2 regions of the Cupriavidus sp. LA-1 genome follow, and region 1 is predicted to be linked to the other one. Evidence: predicted binding sites of a transcription regulator. Region 1 holds the regulator's gene; the other holds the start of a gene.
What was found. The regulator FNR, encoded in region 1, switches genes on or off when oxygen is low (the NO sensors DNR and NnrR bind a similar motif). The targets are predictions, from matches to a motif close to TTGATNNNNATCAA.
Positions count from the first base shown of each region.

Region 1 (15,057 bases):
GCTGGCCGACGCCAGGACCGACGAGATCCTGGGCGTGCACATCGTTGCCGCCAACGCCTCGGACCTGATCGCCGAAGCCGTGGTGGCGATGGAGTTCAAGGCCGCCAGCGAGGATATCGGCCGCGTCTGCCATCCGCACCCGTCGATGTCGGAAGTCATGCGCGAAGCAGCGCTGGCCGTCGACAAGCGTCAGCTCAACATGTAAGACAGATGTCTTGCGTTGCCTGAGTACCGGCGCGCCGCATTTGCGGCGCGCCGTTTTCACTTGCGGGGTGCCCCCGGGGAACCCGCCAGCCTGAACCCGCCAGCCTGAACCCGCCAGCATGAACGTCACCGAGTACTACCAGAAGGAACTGAAGGAGCGCGGCTACCAGTCCGACGAAGCGCAGCTTCGCGCCGTGGCCAGGCTGCAGCAGTGCTACGACGAATGGGTGGCCTACAAGAGTCGCCGCAACAACGCGCTGAAGAAGCTGCTGGTCCATCCCGATGTGCCCAAGGGGGTCTACATGTGGGGCGGGGTAGGGCGCGGCAAGTCCTTCCTGATGGACAGCTTCTATTCCTGCGTGCCGGTGGTGCGCAAGACGCGGCTGCACTTCCACGAGTTCATGCGCGAGGTGCACCGCCAGCTGGAAGAGCTGCGCGGGCGTCCCGATCCGCTGGACGAGCTGGCCAGACGCATTGCGCGCCGCTTCCGGCTGATCTGCTTCGATGAATTCCACGTCAACGACGTCGCCGATGCGATGATCCTGCACCGCCTGCTGCAGCAACTGTTCGAGAACGGCGTGCAGTTCGTGATGACCTCCAATTACCGCCCGGACCTGCTGTACCCGGATGGCCTGCACCGCGACCGCGTGCTGCCCGCCATCGCGCTGCTGCAGCAGAAGCTGGACGTGCTCAACGTCGACGCCGGCATCGACTACCGCAAGCGTGCGCTGGAACAGGTGCAGGCCTACCACACGCCGCTGGATGCCAAGGCCAACTCGGCGCTGCGCGACGCTTTCACCTCGATCGCCGGCGTGGCCGACGAATCGCCGCTGCTCCATATCGAGCACCGTGAGCTGCGCGCGCTGCGCAAGGCCAACGGGGTGGTGTGGTTCGACTTTGCCACGCTGTGCGGCGGCCCGCGCTCGCAGAACGACTACCTGGAACTGGCCTCCCAGTTCCACACCGTGATCCTGTCCGACGTGCCGCACATGACGCCGCGCATGTCGTCCGAGGCACGCCGCTTCACCTGGCTGATCGACGTGTTCTACGACCACAAGGTCAAGCTGCTGATGTCGGCTGAAGTGCCCGCGGACGAACTCTATACCGAAGGCCAGATGGCCAATGAGTTCCATCGGACGGTATCGCGCATCATCGAGATGCAATCGCGCGAATACCTTGAATCCGAGCGCCGCGTCATTGACACGACGCTCACCTGAGCGTTGTTTTACTGCCCGGCATGACGATAGCCGGGCCGCATTGACCAATATCAAGGTCGATTCGGGGACCCGCATATACCCTCCACTGGGTAGAACAAGGTTCCCATGTCGCCGCCCCCAGTCACCAGTCCTTCGGCCAGCTTGCTGGCGCCATTCCCGCCGGCCATCGATCGCGATGCCGTGGGCACGGCCGCGGCCGGCGCCGGCGCGCGGCTGGCCTGCTTCCATTGCGGCCTGCCCGTCACCGACGTCGAGCCGCTTGCCGCCGAGCTGGACGGCAGCCGCCGGGTGTTCTGCTGCGGCGGGTGCCAGGCCCTGGCGCAGACCCTCCATGCAGCCGGTTTTGCCCATCTCTATGGGGATGAAGCCCGCTTCGCCCGCCCCATCGACGACGACGCCCGGCGCGAGGCCGAGCCGATCTGGGCCGCTTACGACACCCCGGAACTGCGCACCCAGTTTGTCCGCCCGCTCGACGGCGGCCGCGCCGAGATCACGCTGGCGCCCGAGAATATCCGTTGCGCCGCCTGCGCCTGGCTGATCGAACAACACCTGAGCCGCCAGCCGGGTGTGGAGTCCGCGGTCGCCAACGTGGCCACGCGCCGCGTGGTGGTGCGCTGGCGCGAAGGCGCCCAGTCGGTGGCGGGGCTGCTGGCCGCGCTGGCCGGCATCGGCTACATGGCCTGGCCGTTCGAAGTCTCGCGTACCGACCAGCAGGACCGGCGCGCGCGCCGCGGGCTGCTGATGCGCATGGCCGTGGCCATGCTCGGCATGATGCAGGTCATGATGTATGCGTGGCCGATCTACACGCACGAAGCCACCATCGACCCCGGGCAACTCCAGCTGATGCGCTGGGCCAGTTTCGCGCTGACATTGCCGGTGGTGTTCTATGCCGCCTCGCCGATCTTTGCCGGCGCCTGGCGCAGCCTGCGCCAGCGCCATATGGGCATGGACGTGCCGGTGGCGATCGGCATCGGCGCGGGCTTTGCCGCCAGCGCGCTGGCCACGGTGCGCGGCGTGGGCGAGGTCTATTTCGATTCGGTGACGATGTTCGTCGCCTTCCTGCTGTTGGCCCGCTACCTGGAGCTGCGCGTACGCCAGGCCTCGCGCAGCGGCGCCGAGATGCTGGCGCGCCAGTTGCCGGCCACCTGCGAGCGGCTGGCCGCGACCGGTGCCGCCGGTGAGCGCGTCCCGGTCGCGCGCCTGCGCACGGGTGATCTCATCCGCGTCAAGGCCGGCGAGATCGTCCCGGCCGATGGGGCCGTGGTGGCAGGCGCCAGCGAACTCGATGAATCCATGCTGACCGGCGAGAGCCGCCCGGTACGCCGCGCGGCAGGCGAAACCGTGCTGGCCGGCAGCTTCAACACGGCCAGTCCACTCGAATTGCGCGTGACCCGCGTCGGCGCCGGCACCCGTCTCGCCGAGATCGTCGCGGTGCTGGACCGCGCGCTGGCGGAGAAGCCGCGCCTGGCGACACTGGCCGACCGCGTCGCGGGCTGGTTCGTGGCGACGCTGCTGGCGCTGGCGGCGCTGACGGGCGTGGTGTGGGGCCTCTGGATCGATCCGTCGCGCGCCTTGCTGGTGACGATCGCGGTGCTGGTCGTCAGTTGCCCTTGCGCATTGTCGCTGGCCACGCCGGCAGCACTGGCTGCAGCCGGTGCGGCGCTGTCGCGGCGTGGCGTGCTGCTGACGCGCGGCCATGCGCTGGAAACACTGGCGCGCGTCACCGACGTGGTGCTCGACAAGACCGGCACGCTGACCGAAGGTCGCTTTGCGGTAGCGGCGGTCGAGCCGCTGGCCGACGCCGATCGGGCCCGATGCCTGGCACTGGCCGCGGCGATGGAGCGCGGCGGCGAGCATCCGATCGCGCGCGCACTGGTGGCCGCGGCGCAGGACAGCGCCGGCATGCCGCTGCAGGTCAGCGGCATGCGCAATGTCCCGGGCCAGGGCCTGGAGGCGGTCGTGGCCGGCCGCCGGCTGCGCCTGGGCCGTGCCGATTATGTCGCGGCGCTGGTGGCCGACGGCCCGCCAACGCGCGCAGTGTCCAGCGACCCCACCCATCCCGGTGCGACCGTCGTCTGGCTCGGTGCCGAAACCGGGCTTCTGGCGCGCTTCATCTTGGCCGATGTCGAGCGGCCGCAGACCCCCGAGTTGCTTGCACGCCTGCACGCACTGGGTGTGCGCTGCCATCTGGTCTCGGGCGACAACGTCGCGGCGGTGCACTGGTGGGCATCGCAATTCGGCATCAGCCGCGTGGCCGCGGAGGTCACGCCCGAAGGCAAGCGCGACTACGTGGCGCGGCTGCAGCAGGGCGGGGCGGTGGTGCTGGCCGTGGGCGATGGCATCAACGACGCGCCGGTGCTGGCGCAAGCGCAGGTGTCGATTGCCATCGGCAGCGGCGCGCCGCTGGCCCAGGCCGGCGCGGATGCGGTGCTGACGCATGGGGGTGTGGCCGAGATCGCCACCGCGCTCGCGGTATCGCGCCAGACGCGCCGCGTGGTGCGCCAGAACCTGGGCTGGGCCTTCTTCTACAACGTGGTCGCCATTCCGCTGGCGGCGACAGGGTTGGTCACGGCATGGATGGCCGGCGTCGGCATGTCGCTGTCGTCGTTGCTGGTGGTCGCCAATGCCTGGCGCCTGCTGCGCGCGGGCAAGCCGCGCCACAAGGGAGCCTGACGATGGAAACGCTTTACCTGCTGGTGCCGATGAGCCTGGTGCTCGTGGTGGTCATCGCAGGCGCGCTGTGGTGGGCCCTTCATGCCGGGCAGTACGACGACCTGGACCGGCCCGCCGAATCGATCCTGCTGGACAACGACAAGCCCTGAATCCGCGGCAAAAGCGGGCCTCCGACCGGGGCCTCGCATGCAGGTTCAACGCGTGTCCGGAGCGACTTGATAAAGATCAACGCGCCCGCGGCACAGTTTTCCTAAAGTCACGCTGTCAGTAGGTTTTTTCTCTTCTCTAAGCTTTGGGGGTCTGAATGGATGTCACTGCCGCGTCTTCACGCGTCGACACCTTCAATTACGGCGTCGTAAGACAGTTCGCTGTCATGACGGTAGTCTGGGGGATCGTCGGCATGGCCGTCGGCGTGCTGCTGGCAGCACAGCTGATCTGGCCCGAACTCAACTTCAACACGCCCTGGCTGTCGTTCGGCCGGCTGCGCCCGCTGCATACCAATGCGGTGATCTTCGCCTTCGGCGGCAGCGCGCTGTTCGCGACCTCCTACTACGTGGTCCAGCGCACCTGCCAGGCCCGCCTGTTCTGCGGCCCGCTCGCCGCGTTCACGTTCTGGGGCTGGCAACTGGTCATCGTCGCGGCCGCCATCACGCTGCCGCTGGGCATCACCAGCTCCAAGGAGTACGCCGAGCTTGAATGGCCCATCGACCTGCTGATCACCGCGGTCTGGGTGGCCTACGCGATCGTGTTCTTCGGCACCATCGTCAAGCGCAAGACCCGGCACATCTATGTCGCCAACTGGTTCTTCGGCGCCTACATTCTGACCATCGCGCTGCTGCACATCGTCAACAACATCGAGATGCCGGTGTCGATGTGGAAGTCCTACTCGGCCTATGCCGGCGTGCAGGACGCGATGATCCAGTGGTGGTACGGCCATAACGCCGTGGGCTTCTTCCTGACCACCAGCTTCCTGGGGATGATGTACTACTTCATCCCCAAGCAGGCCGAACGCCCGATCTACTCCTACCGCCTGTCCATTGTCCACTTCTGGGCGCTGAACTTCACCTATATGTGGGCTGGCCCGCACCACCTGCAATACACCGCGCTGCCGGACTGGGCGCAGTCGCTCGGCATGGTGTTCTCGCTGATCCTGCTGGCGCCGTCCTGGGGCGGCATGATCAACGGCATCATGACGCTGTCGGGTGCCTGGCACAAGCTGCGCACCGACCCGATCCTGAAGTTCCTGGTGGTGGCGCTGTCGTTCTACGGCATGGCCACGTTCGAAGGCTCGATGATGTCGATCAAGACGGTCAACGCGCTCTCGCACTACACCGACTGGACCATTGGCCACGTGCACTCGGGCGCGCTGGGCTGGGTCGCAATGATCTCGATCGGCTCGCTCTACTACCTGATCCCGCGGCTCTTTGGCGAAAAGCAGATGTACAGCGTCCGCCTGATCGAGTGGCATTTCTGGATCGCGACCATTGGCGTGGTGCTGTATATCGCCTCGATGTGGATCGCCGGCGTGATGGAAGGCCTGATGTGGCGCGCCACGCAGCCTGACGGCACGCTGACCTATGCCTTCGTCGAGGCGGTCAAGGCCAAGTACCCGTTCTACCTGATTCGCCTGCTGGGTGGCCTGTGCTTCCTGTCCGGCATGCTGCTGATGGCCTACAACGTGCTCAAGACCATCGTCGGCAAGCGCGCCGTGGATGCGCCGATCCCGGCCAGCATCACTGCCTCTGCCCACTGATCAATCCAGGATAGAAAGATGTCCGACAAACAACGCTTCTTTTCCCACGAAACGCTGGAGAAGAACATCGGCTGGCTGATCATCTGCACGATCCTCGTGGTCAGCATTGCGGGTCTGGTCCAGATCGTGCCGCTGTTCTTCCAGCACTCCACCACCGAGCCGGATCCGGGCATCACGCCGTATTCGCCGCTGCGGCTGATGGGGCGCGATATCTATATCCGCGAAGGCTGCGTCGGTTGCCACTCGCAGCAGGTGCGCACGCTGCAGGCCGAGACCGAGCGCTATGGCCATTACTCCACGGCGGGCGAGTCGGTCTACGACCACCCGTTCCTGTGGGGCTCCAAGCGTACCGGTCCCGACCTGGCGCGCGTGGGCGGGCGCTACTCGGATGACTGGCAGCGCATCCACCTGCGCAATCCGCGCGACGTGGTGCCGGAATCGGTGATGCCGTCGTACCCGTGGCTGGAAAAGGCCGAGTTGCCCACCAACGATATCCAGGCCCGCATGCGCGCGCTGGTCCGCCTGGGCGTACCTTACACCGACGCCGAGATCGGCAAGGCACCGGAAGCGCTCAAGGGCAAGACCGAAGAGGACGCGCTGGTTGCCTACCTGCAGGGCCTGGGCACCAACCGCCGCAATGTGCGCGTGGATTCCGCCGCGGCAGCGGCGCCCAAGGAGTAACCATGGCCATGATCACTGCCATTGCGACCGTCGTGTCGATGGTCGTCTTCCTGGGGATCTGCTGGTGGGCCTGGTCGGCCGGCCGGCAGGCCGCCAACCGGGAATCCGCCATGCTGCCGTTCGCGCTGCCTGACGAACCTACGACAACATCGAGCCGGAACACCTAGCCATGAGCGATTTCATTTCCGAATTCTGGAGTTATTACATTGCCGGCATCGCGCTCATCGGCATCGTCTGGTGCGTGTGGCTGCTGTTCTCGCAACGCAAGATCACCAAGACTGCCGGTGGCACCGAAGATACCGGGCACGTCTGGGACGGCGACCTGCGCGAGCTCAACAACCCGCTGCCGCGATGGTGGATGTGGATGTTCCTGCTGGCCTGCATCTTCAGCCTGGTCTACCTGGTGCTGTATCCGGGCCTCGGTTCATATGCCGGCGTGCTGAAGTTCTCCACGCAGGGCGAACTGGCCGCGCACCGCGCGGCGCAGGAGCAGATGCAGAACGAGATCTACGCCAAGTACCTGAAGATGGACGTCAAGCAGGTGGCGGCGGACCCGCAGGCGCGTGAGATCGGCCAACGCCTGTTCCTGAACTACTGCGCGCAGTGCCATGGCTCGGACGCGCGCGGCAGCCGCGGCTTCCCGAACCTGACCGACAATGACTGGCTGTATGGCGGCGACCCGGAAACGATCCAGCAGACCATCACCAAGGGCCGCAACGGCGTGATGCCGTCGTTCGCTTCAACAATCGATGGCAAGCAGGCGGGCGATGTGGCGCAGTACGTGCGCTCGCTGTCCGGGCTGTCGTCGGATCCGATCCGCGCGTCGCGCGGCGAGGGCACCTTCAAGACGACCTGCGCGGCCTGTCACGGCTCCGGCGGCAAGGGCAACCAGGCGCTCGGCGCGCCGAACCTGTCGGACAACGTCTGGCTCTATGGCAGCTCGGAAGCCAGCATTGTCGATGCCATCCTGAAGGGCCATAACAACCATATGCCGGCGCATGAGGAAATCCTGACCCCCGAGCGCATCCGCATGCTGACCGCCTATGTCTGGGGTTTGTCCAATACCGGGGGCGGAGCCGGGAAATGACCGACGACTCATGTGAGCGGGCGCTGGTGGCTCGCGGGAGAGCATGCCCATGAACGCACCCGGGACTGAGGAAAGGGCCCGCGCGGCCGACCTGCAACGGTCGGCCGCTGCGCCGGGCGAGACCTCGGACGAAACGCTCTACGAGGTCCGCCGCAAGATCTATCCGCGCTCGGTGACGGGCGCCTTCTCCAGCTGGCGGGTCTGGCTGGTGATCCTGACCCAGCTGATCTACTACGGCACGCCCTGGCTCCAATGGAATGGCCGCCAGGCCGTGCTGTTCGACCTTGGCGAGCGCAAGTTCTATATCTTCGGGCTGGTGCTGTGGCCGCAGGACGTCATCTACCTGGCGGTGCTGCTGGTCATCTCCGCGCTGGCGCTGTTCCTGTTCACGGCGATCGCGGGGCGGTTGTTCTGCGGCTACGCGTGTCCGCAGACGGTCTACACCGAGATCTTCATGTGGATCGAGCGGCGGGTCGAAGGTGACCGCATCGCGCGCATCCGTCTCGACGGCGATCCATGGAGCCTGCGCAAGTTCCGTATCAAAGCGACCAAGCACTTGCTGTGGGTGCTGATCGCGCTCTGGACCGGCTTTACCTTTATCGGCTACTTCGCCCCGATCCGTGAACTGGGCGGCGAGGTGCTGGCCCTGTCGCTGGGGCCCTGGCAGGCGTTCTGGATGCTGTTCTATGCGTTCGCCACCTGGGGCAACGCGGGCTTCATGCGCGAGCAGGTGTGCAAGTACATGTGCCCGTATGCGCGTTTCCAGAGCGTGATGGTGGACCGCGATACCTATGTCGTGACCTACGACGTCGGCCGCGGCGAGCCGCGCGGCAGCCGCTCGCGCAAGACCGACCACCACAAGGCGGGCCTGGGCGATTGCGTCAACTGCAGCATCTGCGTGCAGGTGTGCCCGACGGGCATCGATATCCGCGATGGCCTGCAGTACGAATGCATCGGCTGCGGCGCGTGTATCGACGCCTGCAACCAGGTGATGGACAAGTTGGACTACCCGCGCGGCCTGATCCGGTACACGTCCGAGAACGCGATGCGCAAAGGCTTGTCTGCCGTGGCGTCGCGCAAGCGGCTGCTGCGTCCGCGCGTGATCATCTATTCAGTGATCTGGGTCGCGCTGCTGGCCGGATTCCTGGCGTCCATCGCGCTGCGCACGCCGTTGAAGGTCGACATCATCCGCGACCGCGGCGCGCTCGGCCGGGAAGTGGAAGGACGCTGGATTGAGAACGTCTATCGCCTGCAGCTGATCAACACGACCGAAGCGCCGGTGCGGATCCGGGTAAGCGCCGACAGCGATGAACTGAAGAACCTGACGGTGGAGTACGACAAGCAGGCCGAATTGCTGGCGCCGACCTCCAACCGGTTGCTGCCGATCCGGATCCGCGTGCCGGTCGAGGCCGCGGCGCAGGGCACGCACAAGATCAGCGTGACAGTAACGAGCGAAGGCACGGAGCGGGGGCATGCCGAAATCCGGCAATCCACCAGTTTTATCGTGCCGCGCGATTTGTGAAGCCAGGGGACTCGGACGTAGTCGCCAAGACGAAGGGGGCAAGATGAATCAGCAAGGCAATCCGTGGTGGAAGGAGCCGTGGCCGTGGCTGCTGATGAGCGGTCCGCTGGCGGCCATGGTGGCGTGCGGCGTGACGATCTGGCTGGCGTCAACGCATCCCGACATGCCTGTGCAGGGCGCGACGCGCCATGGCCTGGTGGTGGAGAAGCCCGGGGCCACGCCGCCCAGGCCTGCCACAGCGAGGCAGCCATGAGGTTGCGCTGGCTGATGTGGGTACTTTGGCCGGGGTTCCTGATGGCCGGCTTTGCGACCGCGACGGTCTTTTCGGTTGTCGATCCCGGTGACCTGAAGTTCTTCGGCCACCCGATCGAATCGTCGCGCGAGTCGGTCTACACCGTCGGCTTTCTGCTGGCCTGGGTGTTCTGCGCGCTGTCGAGCGGGTTGACGCTCTACACCATGCCGACGCGGCTGGCCGATACTGACGAACTGGAATGAGGCTGGCGCGGCCATCGTCGCTGCCGGCGCCACATGCGGCGCCGACAGAGGCGATGGCTCAGCAAGTGCGGCTGTAGAGTTGCTTGATGCCGTCGATGTCGACCAGCTTGACATGGCGCTGGCGGATCTGGATCAGGCCCGCTTCGGCAAAGCGGGAGAACAGGCGGCTGACGGTTTCCAGCTTCAACCCAAGGTAGCTGCCGATTTCTTCGCGGCTCATGCGCATCACGAACTCGGACGCCGAATACCCGCGCGCCGACAGCCGCTCCGACAGGTTGATCAGGAAGGCGGCAAGGCGTTCCTCGGCGCGCATCGAACCCAGCGTGACCAGCATGAGCTGGTCTTGCGTGATCTCCTTGCCCATCAGGCGCAGGAACTGCTGCTGCAGCGACGGCAGGTCGGCCGACAGCGATTGCAGCTCGTTCATGCGGACCACGCATACCTCGGTATCTTCCAGCGCGGCGGCATCGGAGGCATGCTGCATCTCGCCGAGTCCGTCGAGCCCGACGATTTCACCGGGCAGATGGAAGCCGGTAATCTGCGAGCGGCCGTCTTCGGTGGTGACGTGGGTCTTGAGCGTGCCGAAGCGGATGGCATAGACGGCGGTGAGTGGATCGCCCATGCGGTACAGGGTTTCACCCTTGTGCACGCGAATGCGCTCTTGCACCAGCGTGTCCATCTTGGCGAGGTCTTGCTGCGACATGCCAACCGGAAGGCACAGCTGCCCCATCGCACAAGTGGAGCAACGGGGCGACATCTCGGTAATGGGAATGGAGGTGAGCAATTGGAACCTGCTAGAAATGGCAGCGAGGGCGCGATTGGTACATTTTAACGTGCGATGTGATCCTGCAGGGAGACAGAATTGACATTTGGAGTGCTGATCAGCGTTTTCCTGCTGGCTTTGCTGGGCGGTGTCCACTGTGCCGCAATGTGTGGTGGCGTGGCCCTGGCGGTGGAACAGCGGCGCGGGATGCCCGCGACGGTCAGCCTGGTGCGCAGCCGCGCCGCCTGGCTTGGTGAGTTGCTGGTGATGCACATGGGCAGGATTTCGACCTATATGCTGCTGGGCGCGGCGCTGGGTGCCGCCGGCGCCTCGGCATGGAAGCAGGATTACTTGCCGGTGCAGCGCTGGCTGTTCGGCGCGGGCAGCGTGATGCTGTTGTGGTCGGGCTGGCGCCTGCTGCACGGCAGTACCTTTAGCGTGAACCGGCTGGAACGGCTGGCAGCGCGTGGCAGTGCCGCCGCGGCGCGGCGGCTGGGCCGCCTGGCGGGCGGCATGCCGGCATTCGTGCGGGCGCGCGGCGGTCTGGCGCGGCGCTATGGGGTAGGGCTGGCCTGGGGCCTGGTACCCTGCGGCATGGTCTATGGCGCGCTGACGCTGGCGCTGCTGGCAGGCAACGCGGGCTCTGGGGCGCTGGTCATGGGGGTTTTCGGGCTCGGCACGCTGCCGAATCTGCTGGTTCTGTCGGGGCTGTCGGGCTATTTGCGGCTGCTGTCGAGGCGTCCCGGCGTGCGGCTGGGGGCCGGCCTCGCGGTGATGGCGTTTGGCGGCCTTGGTATTGCGCGAGCGGTGCTGCTGCCACATTCGCTGGCCGGGCAGGGGTTCTGTCTGGTGTTTTGATGCCGTCTGGGACTTTTCTGAGGCGTTGGCGCCGCTTGGACAACGGATGATGGTTGCAGGCAGAGGCGGGAATGCCATACAATCGCCAACATTGCGGTATCGCGCGGAGTCAGACAGGCCGCGGTAAGCAGCGGCGAGCAGCGCCAGGCGGCCTTCCTACCAGAAGGCGCGCTCAGGACAAGGGAAGCGGAAGGTTTTCGATGCCCGTCCCGCCCCCGCGGTCCATCCGGTTCAAAAGATCTGGTTCAAAAGTCCGGCTGGCACCGTGGTGTTGTAGATGCCGGCCTAGCTCCCGATACCCGTTTTTTCTTGCGTCCGAGGCGTTCAGTTCGCTGACAGCGACGTCCGTAGTGTGCGGATGCGCGACGCAAGAGGTCCGCTGGCCGGTTCATGGCGGCGTGCGGACGATCTCCTGCCGGAACGACCCGGCAACTCGATGCAAAGAAAGGGAAGTGCACGGCTTGGATACAGCAGGTATCCGGCTCGCTGCGCAATGAGATGGCGGTGGCTTTCGCACCGCTGTATCCAAAATCTCCGGTGCCCCGGATCCGTCCGGGAGCAGGTGCAAAGACAGGCTGCACACCATCAACATGAATACCCAAGAGGCGAAGGTCGTCCTCGAGACGGCGCTGATCTGCGCGCAGGAACCGTTGCGCGTCAATGATCTGCGGCGACTGTTTGACGACGACGTCGGTGCAGACACCATCCGCGTGCTGCTCGAGGAACTGCGCCAGGACTGGCGGCCGCGCGGCGTGGAACTGGTGGCGCTGGCAAGCGGCTGGCGCTTCCAGAGCCGGCCGGAAATGCGGGAATACCTCGACCGCCTGAATCCGGAAAAACCGCCAAAATACTCGCGCGCCGTCATGGAGACCCTGGCGATCATTGCCTACCGCCAGCCCGTGACCCGGGGCGATATCGAGGAAATCCGGGGCGTGACCGTCAGCACGGAAGTGATCAAGAAGCTGGAGGACCGCAGCTGGATCGAGGTGATCGGTCACCGCGACGTGCCCGGCCGGCCCGCGCTGTATGCCACCACCAAGGCGTTCCTGGACGATCTTGGCCTGCGCACGCTGGATGAGCTGCCGCCGCTGGAAGACGCCCAGGCACAGGCGCAGGCAGCCTTGCTGGAGCAGCAGGCGATCAATTTTGAAGACCTGGCGGCGAACAAGCCGGCCAGCGCCGACGAAGAAGCTTTTGCCGAGCCGGCCAGCCAGGCTGACAGCGCGGCCGCGGCCGAAGCGTCTGGCGAGAATGAAGCCGACGAGACCGGTCCGGTCGACGCAGGCGCCAATGGCTTCGATGTGCAGCCGCTGCAGCCGGTGGCTGCCGAGGCTGATTCGAACGATTCCACCGAACCAGCCGTACCCAATCCGGACGGGGCGCGGGGCGAACTGCCCGAAGACGGCAACCCGCCGCACCCGAGCGAGCACGACGAGCGCGTGCCGAACTGAACAACATGCAACATCCGATAGTGAATACCTTGTCTGATTCCGTTGAGCAAGACACCCGCCATGCGGGCGCATCCGCCGACACCGGCGCCGCAGAACCCGGATCGGGCAGCGAAGCCGCGCCCCGCCGCAAGGGGCTGCGCCGCGGGCTGAGGAACCTGGTGGCATCGCGCCGCCAGGCGGCGCAGGACCGTGCCGAGGGCGCCGAAGGCGCCAGCGCCGGCGGCCAGGGCGATGCCGGTGAGCCGGGCGCCGCACAGGCGGCTGGCGGCGGGCGCGGTGGCCAGCGTGGCCGCGGCAAGCGCAAGACGGGTCAGGGCGAGGGCGGCCAGGGAAGCCAGGGCGGCCAGGGCGGCCAGGGCAACAGCAAGGCCGACAAGGTTGACCGCGCGGCCAGGGCCGAAGGCACCGACAAGCCCGAGCAGCCCGGCCGCAAGCGCAAGCCGGGCCAGCGCGCCGGCAAGCCGGCAACGCCTGGCGAGGCCCAGGGCGCCGGCGCGCGCCAGCAGGGCCGCCGCAAGGAAGGTGGCAAGCCGCAGGCGCCGCGCAAGGGCCCGGGCCAGGGCGGCGGTGAAAAGACTGCGGCGAGCAGCGAAGACCTGTTCCGCTTCGTGATCTCCGAGCAGTACGACAGCGAAGACACCGTCATTCCGCGCACCAAGGCCAAGCCGGTGCGCGAGCTGTCGGCCGACGACGACGCGCCCAAGCTGCACAAGGTGCTGGCGGAGGGCGGGCTGGGCTCGCGCCGCGAGATGGAAGAACTGATCCTGCAGGGCCGGGTCTCGGTCAACGGGCTGCCGGCGCACATCGGCCAGCGCATCCTGCCGGCCGACCAGGTCCGCGTGAACGGCAAGCTGATCCACCGCAAGGTGTCGACCAAGCCGCCGCGCGTGCTGCTGTACCACAAGCCCGCCGGCGAGATCGTCAGCCAGTCCGATCCGGAAGGCCGTCCGACCGTGTTCGACAGCCTGCCGCGCATCAAGACCGGCAAGTGGGTCGCGGTGGGCCGCCTGGACTTCAATACCGAAGGCCTGCTGATCTTCACCACGTCGGGTGATATTGCCAACCGCTTCATGCACCCGCGCTACGGCGTGGAGCGCGAGTACGCGGTGCGCACGCTGGGCGAGCTGGCCGAAGCCGACCGCCAGCGCCTGCTGCACGGCATCAAGCTGGACGACGGCGAGGCCAACTTCCTGCGCATTGCCGACGGCGGTGGCGAAGGCGTCAACCAGTGGTACCACGTGGCCCTGACCGAAGGCCGCAACCGTGAAGTGCGCCGCATGTTCGAGGCGGTCGGCCTGACCGTGTCGCGCCTGATCCGGACCCGCTACGGCCAGTTCCTGCTGCCCCGCGGCCTCAAGCGCGGCCGCTGGCAGGAAGTGGAGCCGAATGACGTCAAGGCGCTGATGACCGGTGTCGGCCTGAAGGTGCCGGGCAAGGGCGAGCAGGCCCCCAAGGGCGCCACCAAGGTGGGCGGACGCAAGCAGCGCACCGAAGCCGCGATTGCCGGCATGCCGATGCCCACGGGCATGGACGGCCTGCCGCGCTTCGACCAGGGCGGTGCCCGCGGCGGCAGCGGCCGCAGCGGCCAGCCGGATCCGATGAAGACGTCGATGGGCTATATCAGCCACGGTCCGACGTTGCTGACCTCGCACGCGGCCAACCTGGGCGGTGGGCGCGGTACCGGTGCGCGCCAGGGCCGCGGTGGCGCTGGTATGGGTGGCATGGGCGGCATGCGCGGTCAAGGCGGCCAGGGCCAGGGCCAGGGCCAGGGCAAGCCGCGCCGCGGCGGTGGCGAAGCCAATGGCAATGTCATGCCGAAGGCGGCGAAGCCGGGCGGTAACCGTTCCCCGCGCAGCGGCGGAGGCGGTGGTGGCGGCAATCGCGGTGGCAACCGCGGCGGCAACCGATAAGCGCTGATTGCGGCGCTCGGCGGGCAGAACGCCGCCTGGCGCCGCATGCAGTGTGCGGAAATGTCTGGCTTTTGCCTTTTCGACATAATCCGCGTATAATTCAAGTCTATTCAAAAAGCCATCCTCGTCGAGGATGGGCGAATGATGGGCATTGCGCCCATTTTTTTTTGGTTCGCCCGTTTTTCGGTTCTCTCCGCTGGGGCGGGGGGGTGGCGGACAGGCAGGGCTGCAGCAGGGTCGTCCCGGACGGCACCGGCGGGTTTGCCTGCCACGGTGTTGATGGCCATTACTCGGGATAACAGTGCATCTGGCAGATTTGATCGAAACCACCCTTAGCGGCATGGGATATGAGCTGGTCGAGCTCGAGCGTGCCCCGGCTGGATTGCTGCGTGTCTATATCGATCAGCCTGAAACCGGCATTGCCATCGAGGATTGTGAAAAGG
Region 1 covers NZ_AP031387.1:1,305,785-1,320,841, forward strand. Annotated here, with positions in the region: gene lpdA (dihydrolipoyl dehydrogenase) at 1-205, shown strand, start outside; gene zapE (cell division protein ZapE) at 324-1,421, shown strand; gene ACZ5MJ_RS06230 (heavy metal translocating P-type ATPase) at 1,527-4,094, shown strand; gene ccoS (cbb3-type cytochrome oxidase assembly protein CcoS) at 4,097-4,243, shown strand; gene ccoN (cytochrome-c oxidase, cbb3-type subunit I) at 4,399-5,847, shown strand; gene ccoO (cytochrome-c oxidase, cbb3-type subunit II) at 5,866-6,528, shown strand; gene ACZ5MJ_RS06250 (cbb3-type cytochrome oxidase subunit 3) at 6,531-6,695, shown strand; gene ccoP (cytochrome-c oxidase, cbb3-type subunit III) at 6,698-7,615, shown strand; gene ccoG (cytochrome c oxidase accessory protein CcoG) at 7,665-9,137, shown strand; gene ACZ5MJ_RS06265 (hypothetical protein) at 9,181-9,390, shown strand; gene ACZ5MJ_RS06270 (hypothetical protein) at 9,387-9,632, shown strand; gene fnr (fumarate/nitrate reduction transcriptional regulator Fnr) at 9,691-10,416, opposite strand; gene ACZ5MJ_RS06280 (sulfite exporter TauE/SafE family protein) at 10,495-11,253, shown strand; gene scpB (SMC-Scp complex subunit ScpB) at 11,844-12,704, shown strand; gene rluB (23S rRNA pseudouridine(2605) synthase RluB) at 12,710-14,614, shown strand; gene rimP (ribosome maturation factor RimP) at 14,916-15,057, shown strand, end outside.

Region 2 (15,057 bases), 1.8 Mb from region 1:
GCGGCCATGGCTGTGGTGGCGGGCGCATCGGTCACGGCTTCGATCATGCCGGGCCAGCGCAGCGCGGCCGGCACCGCATGGGCCGCGGGATCGCCCCTGAGCAGCGCACCGACCACCGCGCAGGCGGCCTCGGTCACTGCCGGCGCGATCAGGAAGCCATGCCGGTACAGCCCGTTGACGCGCACCACGCGCGCGCGCTGGTCCACGCGGATCGCGGGCAGGTGGTCGGGGCGCGTCGGGCGGCGCTGCACGTTCAGTTCCAGCACGCGCGCCTCGCCGAAGGCGGGATGCAGCGAATGCGCCGCCGACAGCAGCTCCAGCGCGGAGCGCACGCTCATCGGCGACTCGTCCTCGCTTTCCAGCTCGGTGGCGCCGATCACGTACAGGTCGTTGGGCTTGGGCGCGATATAGATCGGATAGCGCGGATGCAGCAGCCGTACCGGCCGGTGCAGCTTGACGTCGGGGGCGTGCACGCGCACCACTTCGCCGCGCAGGCCACGCAGACCCGGCCGGGTGCCGCCGGGCTGCACAGGCCAGGCCGCGCGCGCGCCCAGGCCGCGGCAGTCCAGTACCACGTCGGCACGGATGCCGAGCTGGGGCAGCGAGCGGGCGTCGACTTCGCCGGCCTCCCAGACGCAATGCACGCCTTCGCTGACCGCGCACGACAGCAGCGCGCGCAGCGCGCCGCGGTTGTCGAGCTGGCCTTCGCCGGCCAGCAGCAGGCCCTGCGGGAAGCGGCCCGTGAGCGCGGGTTCGACCTCGCCCACGCCCTTCGCGTCGAGCGCGCACAGCCGCTGCGCCACCAGCTCCGGCGGTGCCACGGCACGCACGCGGCTGGTGAACAGCGACATCTCGGCGCGGTCGCGCGCATGCCAGACCACCAGCGTGCCGTCTTCCTGGAAGAAGACCGGCTCCGCCAACTCGGCCAGCCACGCGCGCCACAGGTCGACGCTGGCAATGCCCAGGTCGACGATGCGGCGCTCGGCAATGGCCGACTCGGCCAGCGGCGCCAGCATGGCGGCGGCCACATAGGCGGCCGAGCCCGCGCCGTCCGGGCCGGCCCGCTCCACCAGCGCCACGCGGGCGCCGCTGCGGACCAGTTGCCAGGCGGCCAGGCGGCCGGCAAGACCGGCCCCGAGGATGGCGACGTCAAACGACTGCACTGCTGTCATGAGGGGTGTTGTGCCGGACGCGCCATGCGGCCGCGTCCGGCCTCCTATGTCGGTGCCGCCGCGCGGGGCGCAGCGCGGCGGCGGATCATGCGCGGGCATGGGTTGCGAAGCCATGCCCGTACTGCCTGTCACTGCCTTACGAGTAGATCTTGCTGCCCTTCTTCAGGAACTCGATCGACTTCTCTTCCATGCCCTGCTGCGCTTCCTTGGGCAGCGATGCCGCATAGTCGCGCACTTCCTGCGTGATCTTCATCGAGCAGAACTTCGGCCCGCACATCGAGCAGAAGTGGGCGATCTTGGCGCCTTCGGCCGGCAGCGTGGCATCGTGGTACGAACGCGCGCGTTCCGGATCGAGGCCCAGGTTGAACTGGTCTTCCCAGCGGAACTCGAAGCGTGCCTTGGACAGTGCGTTGTCGCGCAGCTGCGCGCCCGGCCAGCCCTTGGCCAGGTCAGCGGCGTGGGCGGCGATCTTGTAGGTGATGATGCCTTCGCGCACATCTTCCTTGTCCGGCAGGCCCAGGTGCTCCTTGGGCGTGACGTAACACAACATGGCGGTGCCCATCCAGCCGATATTGGCCGCGCCGATGCCGCTGGTGATGTGGTCGTAGCCGGGAGCGATGTCCGTTACCAGCGGTCCCAGCGTATAGAACGGTGCCTCGTAGCAATGCTTGAGTTCTTCGTCCATGTTGGCCTGGATGCGCTGCAGCGGCACGTGGCCCGGGCCTTCGATCATCACCTGCACGTCGTGCTGCCACGCCTTGGCGGTCAGCTCGCCCAAAGTGCGCAGTTCGCCGAACTGGGCGTCGTCGTTGGAATCCGCGATGCAGCCCGGACGCAGGCCGTCGCCGAGGCTGAACGACACGTCATAGGCCTTCATGATCTCGCAGATCTCGTCGAAGTGCGTGTACAGGAAGTTTTCCTTGTGGTGCGCCAGGCACCACTTGGCCATGATCGAACCGCCGCGCGAAACGATGCCCGTGACACGGTCGGCGGTCAGCGGCACATAGCGCAGCAGCACGCCGGCGTGGATGGTGAAGTAGTCGACGCCCTGCTCGGCCTGCTCGATCAGCGTGTCGCGGAACATCTCCCAGGTCAGGTCCTCGGCGATGCCGCCGGTCTTGTCCAGCGCCTGGTAGATCGGCACCGTGCCGATGGGCACCGGCGAGTTGCGCAGGATCCATTCGCGGGTTTCGTGGATGTGCTTGCCGGTGGACAGGTCCATGATGGTGTCGGCGCCCCAGCGGATCGACCACACCATCTTTTCCACTTCCTCGGCCAGCGACGAGGTCACCGCCGAGTTGCCCAGGTTGCCGTTGATCTTGACGCGGAAATTGCGCCCGATCGCCATCGGCTCCAGCTCGGTGTGGTTGATGTTGGCGGGAATGATGGCGCGGCCCGAGGCAATCTCCTGGCGCACGAATTCCGGCGTGATGTCTTCCGGACGCAGCGGCAGGCCGGCACCGAGCGCGTTGCCGGGGTGCTGGCGCAGCAGCGCCTTGTATTCGGGCTTGTCGTACAGCGCCTGCAGGTTCAGCGATTCGCGCAGGGCCACGTATTCCATTTCCGGCGTGATGATGCCGCGGCGCGCATAGTGCATCTGCGACACATTGGCGCCGGCCTTGGCGCGGCGCGGGTTGGTCAGCTGGGCAAAGCGCAGGTGCGCGGTGGCGGGGTCGTTGGCACGGTCGCGGCCGTATTCCGACGACAGGCCGGACAGCACCTCGGTGTCGCCGCGCTCTTCGATCCACTTGGCGCGCAGCGCCGGCAGGCCGGCCTTCAGGTCGATATGCACGTCCGGGTCACTGTAGGGGCCCGAGGTGTCGTACACCGGGATCGGCGGATTGGGCATGTCGCCCTTCTCGGTGCGCGTCGAGGTCTGCAGGATGGTCCGCAGCGGTACGCGGATATCTGGGCGGCTGCCGGTCAGGTAGGTCTTGCTGGAAGCCGGATAGGCGAATTTCTGGTCGAGGTCGCTTTCAAGCGATTCGAAGGATGCAGCGGGGGCAGTACGGGCCATGGGTGTCGTCCTCTCTCTTGCGGGGGTGGACGAAACCAGGAGCCTTGTGAGCGCTGCCTGGGGCCTGAAGCCTGGGGCGGCGAGTCCCGGAGGGACTGGAGACTTGGTCTTGTGAAACTTCCCACGCCGGTACTAGCCGGATCGGGTTCGAAGGGACTCTCTCAGCCGCACGGCCCATCCGTACGGCACCCCTGTTTCATCCAACGGGGTGAATTTAAGCACAAGGTGCCGGCGGGCGCCAGTGCCAGTTCCCTGCCGATTGTGGTGCCACACCTGTGCGAAAAGGTATCGAATCGCGCATGCTGCGCCGCAAAATCGCCAACAAGGGGACGACCGTGCACTCAAACACCGGGTACGTGATCTACCATGCAAGCAAACGGCAAGCACCGATCCAGGAGACATCATGACCGACGCCGCCACGCACCGCGTTTTCAACCAGGTGCCGGATCTCGCCCACTACAACCTGTTTGGCTGCGACCGCGCCGTGCGCGCCGCGCTGGAACGCCTTGCCGGCGGCTGGCATGCCGACGCGCTCGGGCAGTTCGGCGCGCGGCTGGGCGAGCCTGAAGTGCAGCAATGGGCGGCCGACGCCAACCACTTCACGCCAGAACTGCACACCCACAGCCGCACCGGCGAGCGCATCGACGTAGTGGACTTTCACCCGAGCTGGCACGCGCTGCTGGGCCTGTTGCGCAGCCAGCAGCTTCAGGCCCTGCCCTTCGCGCAGCCGCGCGCGGGCGCATGGGCGGCGCGCACGGCTGGGTATTTCCTGCAGGCACAGGTGGAATCCGGCTCGCTGTGCCCGCCGACCATGACCTTTGCCAGCATCCCCGTGCTGCGCAAGGAAACGGCGCTGTTTGCCGAGCTGGAGCCGCGCCTGTATGCCACCGAGCATGATGCGCGCGACCTGCCGTGGCGCAGCAAGACCGCGATCATGATCGGCATGGGCATGACCGAGAAGCAGGGCGGATCGGACGTGCGCGCCAACACCACCGTGGCGCGCGCGGTGGGCGGCGAAGGCCGCGGCGCGGAATATGCGCTGACCGGCCACAAGTGGTTCTTCTCCGCGCCGATGTGCGATGCGCACCTGGTGGTCGCGCGCATGGGCGCCGAAGACGGCCCGCTGTCGTGCTTCTTCGTGCCGCGCTTTCGCGACGACGGCAGCAGGAACGCGGTGCAGATCCAGCGCCTGAAGGACAAGCTCGGCAACCGCTCCAACGCCAGCAGCGAGGTCGAGTTCCGCGATGCCACCGGCATCCTGATCGGCGAGGAAGGCCGCGGCATCCCCACCATCATCGAGATGGCCACCAGCACGCGGCTCGACTGCGTGATCGGCAGCGCCGCGATCCTGCGCGCGGCCTTTGTGCAGGCGCTGCACCATACGCGCCACCGCAGCGCCTTCGGACGCCTGCTGGCCGACCAGCCACTGATGCGCAATGTGCTGGCCGACCTGGCGCTGGAATCCGAAGCCGCCACGCTGCTGATGATGGAGCTGGGCCATGCCTTCGAGCATGCCGAGGACGATCCGCTCGCGGCGGCCTGGAAGCGCGTGGTCACGCCCGCGGCCAAGTTCTGGGTCTGCAAGCGCACGCTGGAAGCCACCGGCGAAGCGATGGAAGTCTGGGGCGGCAACGGTTACGTCGAAGAAGGCCCGATGGCGCGGCTGTATCGCGAGGCGCCGGTCAATTCGATCTGGGAAGGCTCGGGCAACATCATGTGCCTGGACGTGCTGCGCGCGATCCAGCGCAATCCGGACGATGCCGCGCGCTTGCTGCAGGACCTGTCGCGCCGCGCCGGCGGCCATCCGGCGGTGCGCGCGGAACTGGCCTCGCTGCAGGCATTGCTGCGCGAGCCCCCCGAACTGCTGGAAGCCAACGCGCGCCGCTTTGCGCAGGGACTGGTGCTGACCGCGCAGGCCGCGCTGATGCTGGCGCATGCCGATACCGAGAGTGCGGAGCTGTTCGTCGCCAGCCGGCTGGGGCGGCAGCATGGGCGCGTCTTCGGCACGCTGGATGCGGATGCCGATGTGCTCAAGCGGGTGTTCTCGCGCGGCTTCGAAGGCTAGGGCTCACACCTCCCGTCAAGCCTCCATCGATTCCAGCACGCGCAGCATCACGCGCGGCGCATAGCGGATCAGGTCGTGCGCGCGCTCGCCGATCATGATCGCGGGTGCATTGGTGTTGCCGCCGATCAGGGTCGGCATCACTGACGCGTCGACCACGCGCAGGCCCTCAACGCCGCGCACGCGCAGCTGCGGGTCCACCACCGCCATCGCATCCATGCCCATGCGGCAGGTACCGACCGGGTGATAGATGGTATCGGCGTGCTCGCGGATCAGCTCGCGCACGGCTGCATCGTCGCTGCCGTCGGCGCGCAGGCCGGCCGAATAGAGCTCGCGCCCGCCGAAGCATGCCAGTTGCGGCTGCGACAGGATGCTGCGCACGATGCGCACACCGGCCACCAGATCGCCCAGGTCGCGCATATCGCTCAGGTACTTCGGATCGATCAGCGGCGCACGCCGGATATCGGCCGAGGCCAGTCGCACCTCGCCACGGCTGCGCGGGCGCAGCAGGCAGACATGGCATCCATAGCCGTGGCCGGAGTTCAGCCGGCGCATGTGGTCGTCATCGATGCCGACCACGAAATGCAGCTGCAGGTCAGGCTCGGGCAGTTCCGGCCGGCTGCGCAGGAAGCCGCCCGCCTCGGCAAAATTGCTCGACAGCATGCCGGTGCGCTCGCGCCGGTAGCGCAGCATTTCGGACACCAGCCGCGCGAGGCCGCCGAACGACACCCCGAACAGCTCGGGCACGGCGGTGCGCTTGTGCAGCACGATGTCGAGATGGTCCTGCAGGTTGGCGCCCACGCCGGGCAGGTCGTGCACCACGCCGATGCCTTGCTCGCGCAGTAGCGCGGCAGGGCCGACCCCCGAAACCATCAGCAACTGCGGCGAGCCGAACGTGCCCGCGCACACGATCACGTCGCGGCGCGCGCGCAGCAGTTGCTGGCGGCCATCCCGCACCACCCGCACACCGGCTGCGTGGCGGCCCTCAAAGACAATGCGCAGCGCCTGCGTGTCGGTCAGCACGTGCAGCCGCGCACGGCCGCCATTGCAGGCGCGGTCGCGCACGTTGCCGCCGTGCAGGTAGGCGCGCGCGGCATTCCAGCGCTCGCCGGCATGTTGCGTGACCTGGTACCAGCCCACGCCTTCCTGCTCTTCGCCGTTGAAGTCGTCGTTGCGCGGAAAGCCGGCCTGCTGCGCGGCTTCGATAAAGCGTTCGGCAAAGGGGTTGGGGGTGCGCAGGTCGCTGACATGGAGCGGACCGTTGCCGCCGTGCAGCGGGTCGTCGTCGCTGCCGGCCAGGCGTTCATTGCATTCCGCGCGGCGGAAGTAAGGCAGCACGTCGTCCCATGACCAGCCGTCGCAGCCGGCGTCGGCCCAGGCGTCGTAGTCGGCGGGGCGGCCGCGGGTGTAGATCATGGCGTTGATCGAAGAACTGCCGCCCAGGCCGCGCCCGCGCGGCTGGTAGCCGCGGCGGCCGTTCAGGCCCGGCTGCGGCACCGTCTGGAAGCCATAGTTGCGGGCCCCGGCACGCGGCAGCAACGCGGCCATCCCGGCGGGTGTGCGTATCAGCACATGGTGATCGTGGTGCCCGGCCTCGACCAGCGCGATGGCGTCGTCGCCGCTGTCGGCAAGCCGCCCCGCCAGCGCACAGCCCGCCGAGCCCGCACCGACGATGACGTAGTCATAGGTGGTTTCCATCTGTCTCCCCGCGAGTCCGCAGGCGGCGCGCATGCGTGAGCCGGGCTGCGCCGGTGCGCCCGCCCTTGTCCGTCCAGCGGATGGCAAGCCGTGAGATTCAGTGTAGACGTTAGCCGGAGGGGTGGAGAAGGACGGCGGCAAGGCACGCGCGCAAGCACGTCGGACGGGCCGCGTGTGCTCGGGCGCAACCCGGCTGCGGCTGCTCCTGCGCTGGTCAGGACACCAGCATCGGCCGTCCGAGCATGCGCGACAGCACGGCCTCGGGCGAGTGGGTGTGGTCGGAAATCGCCTGCGGCGCCAGGTAGATGGTCTGCTCCATCATCGCGCGCCCGCGCATGGCGGCATGCAGCAACTGGTCGCTGAAGACGATCCAGGTCGAACCCGGCGGGAACTGGAATTCCTGCTGCGGCACGTTGGCCTGGTAATCCAGGTCGGCCTTGGCCAGGTCGTGCAGCTGCAGCATGCGGTGATCGTATTCCGAGCGCTTGCGCTTGGTGATATGCAGCAGCTTCATCAGCGACGCCTGCCCCGGCCACATGCCATGGGTCTTGGGCACGAACTTCCGTGCAAAATCGCCGAACGGCTCGCCCACGCGCCACACGCGCGGTGCGGCCGGGTCGATATTGTGGAACACGCGCAACAGGCGCTTGCCCAGCATCGGGTTGGACGGGAACGAGTCCACGTGCAGGCGGGTATCGTCCTTGCGCCAGCTGACCGGGCGCCCGGCGATCTCGCTGGGCCGCAGCGACGTGCCGGCGCGCGTCATGTGCGGGGTATATTCCGGGAACAGCGTGCTCACCAGCGCCTCGCTGTTGTCGGCGTAGCGGCGGATCAGCGTGTACAGGTCCGCCAGGTCCTGCGGGCTGCCCTGCGCACCGCGCACCGCGGTGTCGTCGGCGCGCAGGTTGATGTTCTTGGACTTGCCGTCCGAATAGCGACTGTCCAGGAAGCGCTCTTCGCCCGGCTGGAAGCGGAAATTCAGGTGCGGGAAGTACAGCACGGCTCCCTGCTCCAGTTCGCGGCGCAGCGTGGCACGTTCTTCGGCCGTGACCTGGGGAGCCCAGTCCGTATAGGGCTGCGGACGGATCAGGTTGAGTTGGCCGGCGGCGCCAGGCTGGGCTGAGGTCGACGGGGCAAGGACAGGCGCTTCGGACATGGCATCCTCTGGAAACGGTCACCAGTGTTTGGGGTCGGCCGCCGGCGTGGCGGCTGGGAATGGCGGGATTTTACTCCCTGCCGCCAGCCGTGGCGCCGGCGTCACGCGGCGACTGGACCAGGATCAAACCCGCATGAAAAAACCCCGCGGGCCCTTGCGGGCCGGCGGGGCTTGCCGTCAGTGCAGCTGGCGCGGGTGGCGCTTACAGGCCGGCCGCGGCGCGCAGAACAGCTGCCTTGTCGGTGGCTTCCCACGAGAATTCCGGCTCTTCGCGGCCGAAGTGGCCGTAGGCGGCGGTCTTCTCGTAGATCGGGCGCAGCAGGTCCAGCATCTGCACGATGCCCTTCGGGCGCAGGTCGAAATGCTCCTGCACCAGTTCGGCGATCTTGGCGTCGGGAATCTTGCCGGTGCCTTCGGTGTAGACCGTCACGTTGATCGGGCGGGCCACGCCGATGGCATAGCTGACCTGCACCTGGCACTGGCGCGCCAGGCCCGAGGCCACCACGTTCTTGGCCACATAGCGCGCGGCGTAGGCGGCCGAGCGGTCGACCTTGGACGGATCCTTGCCCGAGAACGCGCCGCCACCATGGGGCGAGGCGCCGCCGTAGGTGTCGACGATGATCTTGCGCCCGGTCAGGCCGCAGTCGCCCTGCGGGCCGCCGATGACGAAGCGCCCGGTCGGGTTCACCAGGTACTTGGTTTCCTTGAGCATCTCGGCCGGCAGCACCGGCTTGATGATCTCTTCGATCACGGCTTCGCGGATCTGGGCCTGGGTGATGTCGGGCGAATGCTGGGTCGACAGCACCACGGTGTCCACGCTGTGCGGCTTGCCGTCTACATAGCGCACCGTGACCTGCGACTTGGCGTCCGGGCGCAGCCAGGGCAGGCGGCCGTCGCGGCGCAGCAGCGACTGGCGCTCGACCAGGCGGTGGGCGTAGTAGATCGGGAACGGCATCAGTTCCGGGGTCTCGTCGCAGGCGTAGCCGAACATCAGGCCCTGGTCGCCGGCACCCTGGTTCAGGTAGTCGTCGGAGGCGCGGTCCACGCCCTGGGCGATGTCGGGCGACTGCTTGTCATAAGCCACCAGCACGGCGCAGCCCTTGTAGTCGATGCCGTATTCGGTGTTGTCGTATCCGATGCGCTTGATGGTGTCGCGCGCGATCTGGATGTAGTCGACATTGGCGGTCGTGGTGATTTCCCCGGCCAGCACCACCAGACCGGTGTTGCAGAGCGTCTCAGCTGCCACACGCGCATACTTGTCCTGGGCCAGGATGGCGTCCAGGACGGCGTCGGAAATCTGGTCAGCGACCTTGTCGGGATGGCCTTCGGAGACGGATTCCGAAGTAAAAAGGAAGTCGTTTGCCACGAACTTATTCTCCAGGTTGGCTATTGCGTGCCAGCCTGTTCGGTTCATGGCGGCGACGCTTTAGCGGTATTTCAGGCAGCCCGGTTTGAGCCGCATCGCCCCGCAAGTTGTCAGTTAACTCGGCGATACACGCTATTATACGCGCCTGCCGGCTTCGTTGCAGCGCGCCATTGGTGCGGTACAACACTTGCCGGCACGCCGGGGCGCTGTGCCCGTGCTGGTCCCTGTTGACGGCACGCGGCGTGCGGAACTGAATACCGCATCGAAAAAAACGCCTGCTTGCCCGTCTGTTCCCGGCACGGACCTGCGACAGACCTGTTTTTCGCGCCTGATGACCTTTTTATTCTGGCTGATCTCCCGATTCCCCCTGCGGCTGCTGCAAGCCGTGGGCGGCGCCATCGGCCTGCTGATTGCGCGCCTGCCCGGCCGCTATGGCCAGCGCCTGCGGGAAAACTTCCGACTGGCCTTCCCGGATGCCACCGAGGCGATGATCGACGAGGCCGCCCGCTCGACCGGGCGCATGATCATCGAGATGCCTTACTTCTGGAGCCGCAGCAGGATCGGCGCAAAGCTGTACGGCTTTGACGACTACCTGTGGCCCGAGCTCGGGAAGCTGCAGGCGCGCGGCAAGGGCATCATCATCCTGACCCCGCACCTGGGCTGCTTTGAAGTGCTGCCGCAGTCCCACGCACTGCATCGCCCGGTCACCGCGCTGTTCAAGCCGCCGCACCAGCCCTGGCTGCGCGAGTGGATCGAAACAATGCGCACTCGCCCCAATATGCATATGGCGCCGGCCACGCCGCGCGGCGTGCGCATGCTGGTGAAGGCGCTCAAGCGCGGCCAGGCGGTGGGCATCCTGCCCGACCAGGTGCCCAGCGGCGGCGAAGGCAACTGGGCGCCGTTCTTCGGCAAGCCCGCCTATACGATGGCGCTGGTGCACCGGCTGCAGCAGCTGACCGGCGCGCCGGTGGTGGCGGTCTTTGCCGAGCGCCTGCCGCGCGGCGCCGGCTATCGCGGCCATCTGCGCGTGATCAACGACGGCGGCATGCTGCCGGACGATCCCGCCGCCGCCGCCGCTGCCATCAACCGGACCATCGAAGAACTGGTAAGCCTGTCCCCCACCCAATACCTGTGGGGCTACAACCGCTACAAGCAACCCGCCGGAGCGGGCACCCCGGATGCGCCAGGCACCCCGGGCAACCATACCGAGCCGGCCACTGATCAATCGATTTCATGAGCCGCGTGTTCACCTGGCTCGGCATCGGCCTGCTGACGGTGCTGGGCAAATTGCCATATCCCTTCGTCGCGCGCTTCGGCGAGGCGCTCGGCGGCCTGCTGTACCGTTTGCCCAGCGAACGGCGCCGCGTGGTGCAGGCCAACCTGCGCCTGTGCTTCCCGGAGCGCACCGAGGCCGAGATCGACGCGTTGTCGCGCCAGAGCTTCCGCATCCTGTTCCGCAGCTTTGCCGAGCGCGGCATCTTCTGGACCGGCAGCGAGGCACAGATGCGCCGCTGGGTGCAGATCGATGACGAGGCTGACCTGGTGGCGCTGGACGGCACCCCGCATATCCTGGTGACGCTGCACCTGTCGGGCGTGGAAGCTGGCGCGATCCGGCTCACCATCCACCTGCGCGAGCATGTCGGCCGCTCCGGCGCCTCGCTCTACACGAGACAGAAGAACGCCCTGTTCGACGGCTTCCTGAAGCACGCCCGCGGGCGTTTCGGCGCCAACATGATCTCGCGCAACGACAGCGCACGCGACATCCTGCGCTGCCTGAAGAAGGGCGAGGCGATGCAGCTGATCGCCGACATGGACTTCGGCGAGCGCGATTCGGAGTTCGTGCCGTTCTTCGGCGCGCAGGCGCTGACGCTGACGTCGGTATCGCGGCTGGCGCGGCTGACCGGGGCCAAGGTGGTGCCGATCTACACCGAGATGCTGCCCGACTACCAGGGCTATGTGCTGCGCGTGCTGCCGGCCTGGGAGCACTACCCGGGCGCGAGCGTGACTGAAGACACGCGCCGCATGAATGCCTTTTTCGAGGACTGCATCCGCCCGCGCGTGCCCGAGTACTACTGGGTGCACAAGCGCTTCAAGAACCGCATGCCGGGCGAGCCCGCGATCTACTGAGCGCGTCCGGCACGTCCAACGCATCCGGCGCCCCGCAGCTACAATCCCCACCATGAAACTCCAGTTCACCAAGATGCACGGCGCCGGCAACGACTTTGTCGTGCTCGACGGCATCCACCAGCAGATCGACCTGACCCCGGCGCAGTGGCGTGCCCTTGCCAGCCGGCATTTCGGCGTGGGCGCGGACCAGATCCTGATCGTCGAGAAACCGACCCGCGCGGACGTCGACTTCCGCTACCGCATCGTCAATGCCGACGGCAGCGAGGTGGAGCACTGCGGCAACGGCGCCCGGTGCTTCGTGCGCTTTGTCACGGACAAGGGCATGACCGACAAGCGCTCGGTGCGCGTGGAGGTGATGAACGGCGTGATCACGCTGACGCTGCAGGACGATGGCCAGGTCACGGTGGACATGGGCGCGCCAGAGCTGGAACCGGCGCGCGTGCCGTTCCGCGCACAGGGCCTGCCGACCCGCGCCGAAGCCGCCGACACGCTGTACGGCCTGGAGGTCAACGGCCGCACCGAATGGATCTCGGCGGTGTCGATGGGCAACCCGCACGCGGTGCAGGTGGTCGACGACGTGGAAAACTTCCCGGTCCTGCAGGACGGTCCGGTGGTGGAATACCACCCCGCCTTCCCGAACCGCGTCAACGCCGGCTTCATGCAGATCGAAAATCGCCACGCCATTCGCCTGCGCGTCTACGAGCGCGGCGCGGGCGAGACCCTGGCCTGCGGCACCGGCGCCTGCGCGGCCGTGGTGGCCGGCATCCGGCGCGGCCTGCTGGATTCGCCGGTGCAGGTCCACACCCATGGCGGCGAGCTGAACATTGCCTGGGACGGCGGCGCTGAATCGGTGCGCATGACCGGCCCGGCCACCACCGTGTTCGAAGGCAGCATTGACCTGGCGGCCCTGCCGGCCTGACCATACGGGCTGCGCGCCCCTTTCCGCACTCCCGGCGTCCCTTGCAACGGAGTCCTGGCGGGGGCGCCCACTCCCTTGATCCTGCAGGTCAGACCGATTGGAGCGCCCATGCCGCTGGACGATTTCCGCATCACCTCGGGCAAGCAATTCCGCCTTGCCGACTTCGACCCGGGCAGCAAGCCGCTGTCCTGCGGCAAGAAAGAGGAAGACCTTGCCCGCATCGTCGAACTGAGCAACGCCCTGGACGCGCAGCAGGACATCTTCTATGCCGAGCACCGCCGCAAGCTGCTGGTTGTGCTGCAGGGCATGGATACCAGCGGCAAGGACGGCACCGTGCGCGGCGTGTTCCGCAGCTTCGATCCGTTGGGCATCCGCGTGGTCGGCTTCAAGGCCCCGACGCCGGAGGAACTGGCGCGCGACTACCTGTGGCGTGTCCACCTGCAGGTGCCGAAGGCGGGCGAGATCGTGGTCTTCAACCGCAGCCACTATGAAGACGTGCTGATCACGCGCGTGCACGACTGGATCGACGCCGCCGAATGCGAGCGGCGCTTCCGCCAGATCCGGGACTTCGAGGCCATGCTGACCGAGACCGGCACCACCATCGTCAAGTGCTTCCTGCATATTTCCCGCGACGAGCAGAAGGCGCGGCTCGAAGCACGCCTGGCCGACCCGCAGAAGCACTGGAAATTCGACACCACCGACCTGACCGAGCGCAAGCACTGGAAGGCCTACGCGGATGCCTACGAGGCCGCCATCATGGCGACCAGCACGCCCGAATGCCCGTGGTATGTGGTGCCGGCCGATTCCAAGACGCACCGCAACCTGATGGTGGCCGAGATCCTGACCCGGGTCTTCGCGGACCTGAAGCCGGCCTATCCGCCGGCGCGGCCGGAACTGGCCAAGCTCAAGGTCGACTGAGTTCCGCGCGCCTCAGCCGCCCTCAGCTACCATTGCCGCGGTGCACGTCGTGCGTGACGAAGGGGTGCTCGAGGCTGGGCATCGCCAGCCATTGCGGATGGCGCAGGGTCTGGCGGATATCTTCCAGTCCGCTGGTCCAGTGCTCATGCATGGTCAGCGGGCCGAACTGGTAGTCCTTGGCCAGGCTCTCGAACGACTTGTCGCGGTAGATCAGCTGGATCACGTTGCGGCGCGCATCGCACGAGTGCTCGGCCGCGCGGCGGTACCAGTCGTTGTCGCGCTTTGACTGCGGCACCAGCGCCATCACCTCGTTGAGCATGCGGCGCAGGTTCTGCTGCTCGCGCATATAGTCGGTAATGGCCCGCGTGCGGCTGGAATACTGGATGTCCTTCTGGCGCTCGGCCACGTCGACCAGGTTGTGCGGCAGCTTGCCGCGCGCGCTCCACAGGTCGACCTGGAAGATCAGCGCATCGCGCCGCGGCTGCGCCGTCAGCACCTCGGCCAGCGGCGTGTTCGACACCAGCCCGCCGTCCCAGTAGTACTCGCCATCGATTTCCACCGCCCCAAACCCCGGCGGCAGCGCGCCCGAGGCCATGAAGTGCTCGGGGCGGAGCTTGTCGCGGGTATTGTCGAAGTAAGCGAAATTGCCGGTACGCACATTGACCGCACCGACCGAGACGCGCATCAGGTCGGGACGGTGGTTGATCAGGTCGAAGTCGGCAAAACGCTCCAGTGTCGCCTTCAGCGGCGTGGTGTCGTAGAAACTGGCGCGGGTCGGGTCTTCGTAGCGCGACATCAGCTCCGGCCAGCTGCGTGGCTGGAAGAAGCCGCGCTGGCCTTCGAACATCGCGCGCGCCGCATACAGGCCATCGAACCAGATCCGCATCGGCTCGGGCCAGCTTTCGGCCTGGTCGGCAAACCACGTGTGCGACGGGCTTGGCAGCCACGGCTGCGCGCAGATGTACTCCCAGAACGCCCGCAGCTGCTCCACCCGGCGTTGCGGCGGATTGCCGGCAATGATGGCCGCGTTCAGCGCACCGATGGATATGCCCGCGACCCAGTTCGGGTAGATGCCGCCTTCAGCGAGGCCCTGGTACACGCCGGCCTGGTAGGCGCCAAGTGCGCCCCCGCCCTGCAGCACCAGCGCGCGCACGGCATAGGCCTCGTGCGCCGGCCGGTCCGGGGCCTTGGCGGCCTGGCGCACCGGCTTGCGCGGGTGCGCCTGCGCGCCGCGCTCGGCCAGCGACTCGCCGTTGCCGGCCGATTCCGCGGTTGTGGATGGCGTTGCCGCCTGCCGCCCTGCCCGTTCCTGCCGCTCTTTTGCCGCCACGCCGCGCTTCCTCCCAGTCTGAAACTCAGCCGTCTGTCCGCTGCACGCCGAAATTGTGGAATGGGCGCTGGCCGGCAGCGCCCGCCGTCTTCAACGGGTTCAGACGCCGTAGCGCTGACGATAGGCCGCCACGGCCTCGCGCGAAGCTCCCAGCGCCGGGTCCTGCGAGGCATCGAGATAGGCCAGCAGGTCTTTCAGGCTGGCGATCGCGATCACCGGGATGCCGAATTCGCGCTGCACGTCCTGCACGGCGGAATGCGTGCCGACCTGCTCGGCGGTGCCGCTCTTTTCC
Region 2 covers NZ_AP031387.1:3,622,651-3,637,707, forward strand. Annotated here, with positions in the region: gene ACZ5MJ_RS16945 (FAD-dependent oxidoreductase) at 1-1,172, opposite strand, end outside; gene thiC (phosphomethylpyrimidine synthase ThiC) at 1,309-3,189, opposite strand; TPP riboswitch at 3,291-3,392, opposite strand; gene ACZ5MJ_RS16955 (acyl-CoA dehydrogenase family protein) at 3,593-5,254, shown strand; gene ACZ5MJ_RS16960 (GMC family oxidoreductase) at 5,270-6,949, opposite strand; gene ACZ5MJ_RS16965 (Kdo hydroxylase family protein) at 7,164-8,105, opposite strand; gene metK (methionine adenosyltransferase) at 8,308-9,471, opposite strand; gene ACZ5MJ_RS16975 (lysophospholipid acyltransferase family protein) at 9,803-10,708, shown strand; gene ACZ5MJ_RS16980 (lipid A biosynthesis lauroyl acyltransferase) at 10,705-11,598, shown strand; gene dapF (diaminopimelate epimerase) at 11,651-12,517, shown strand; gene ACZ5MJ_RS16990 (polyphosphate kinase 2 family protein) at 12,626-13,435, shown strand; gene ACZ5MJ_RS16995 (patatin-like phospholipase family protein) at 13,458-14,765, opposite strand; gene pyrE (orotate phosphoribosyltransferase) at 14,865-15,057, opposite strand, start outside.
Region 2: the regulator FNR is predicted to act here: its motif matches at 8,219-8,232, upstream of ACZ5MJ_RS16965 (Kdo hydroxylase family protein).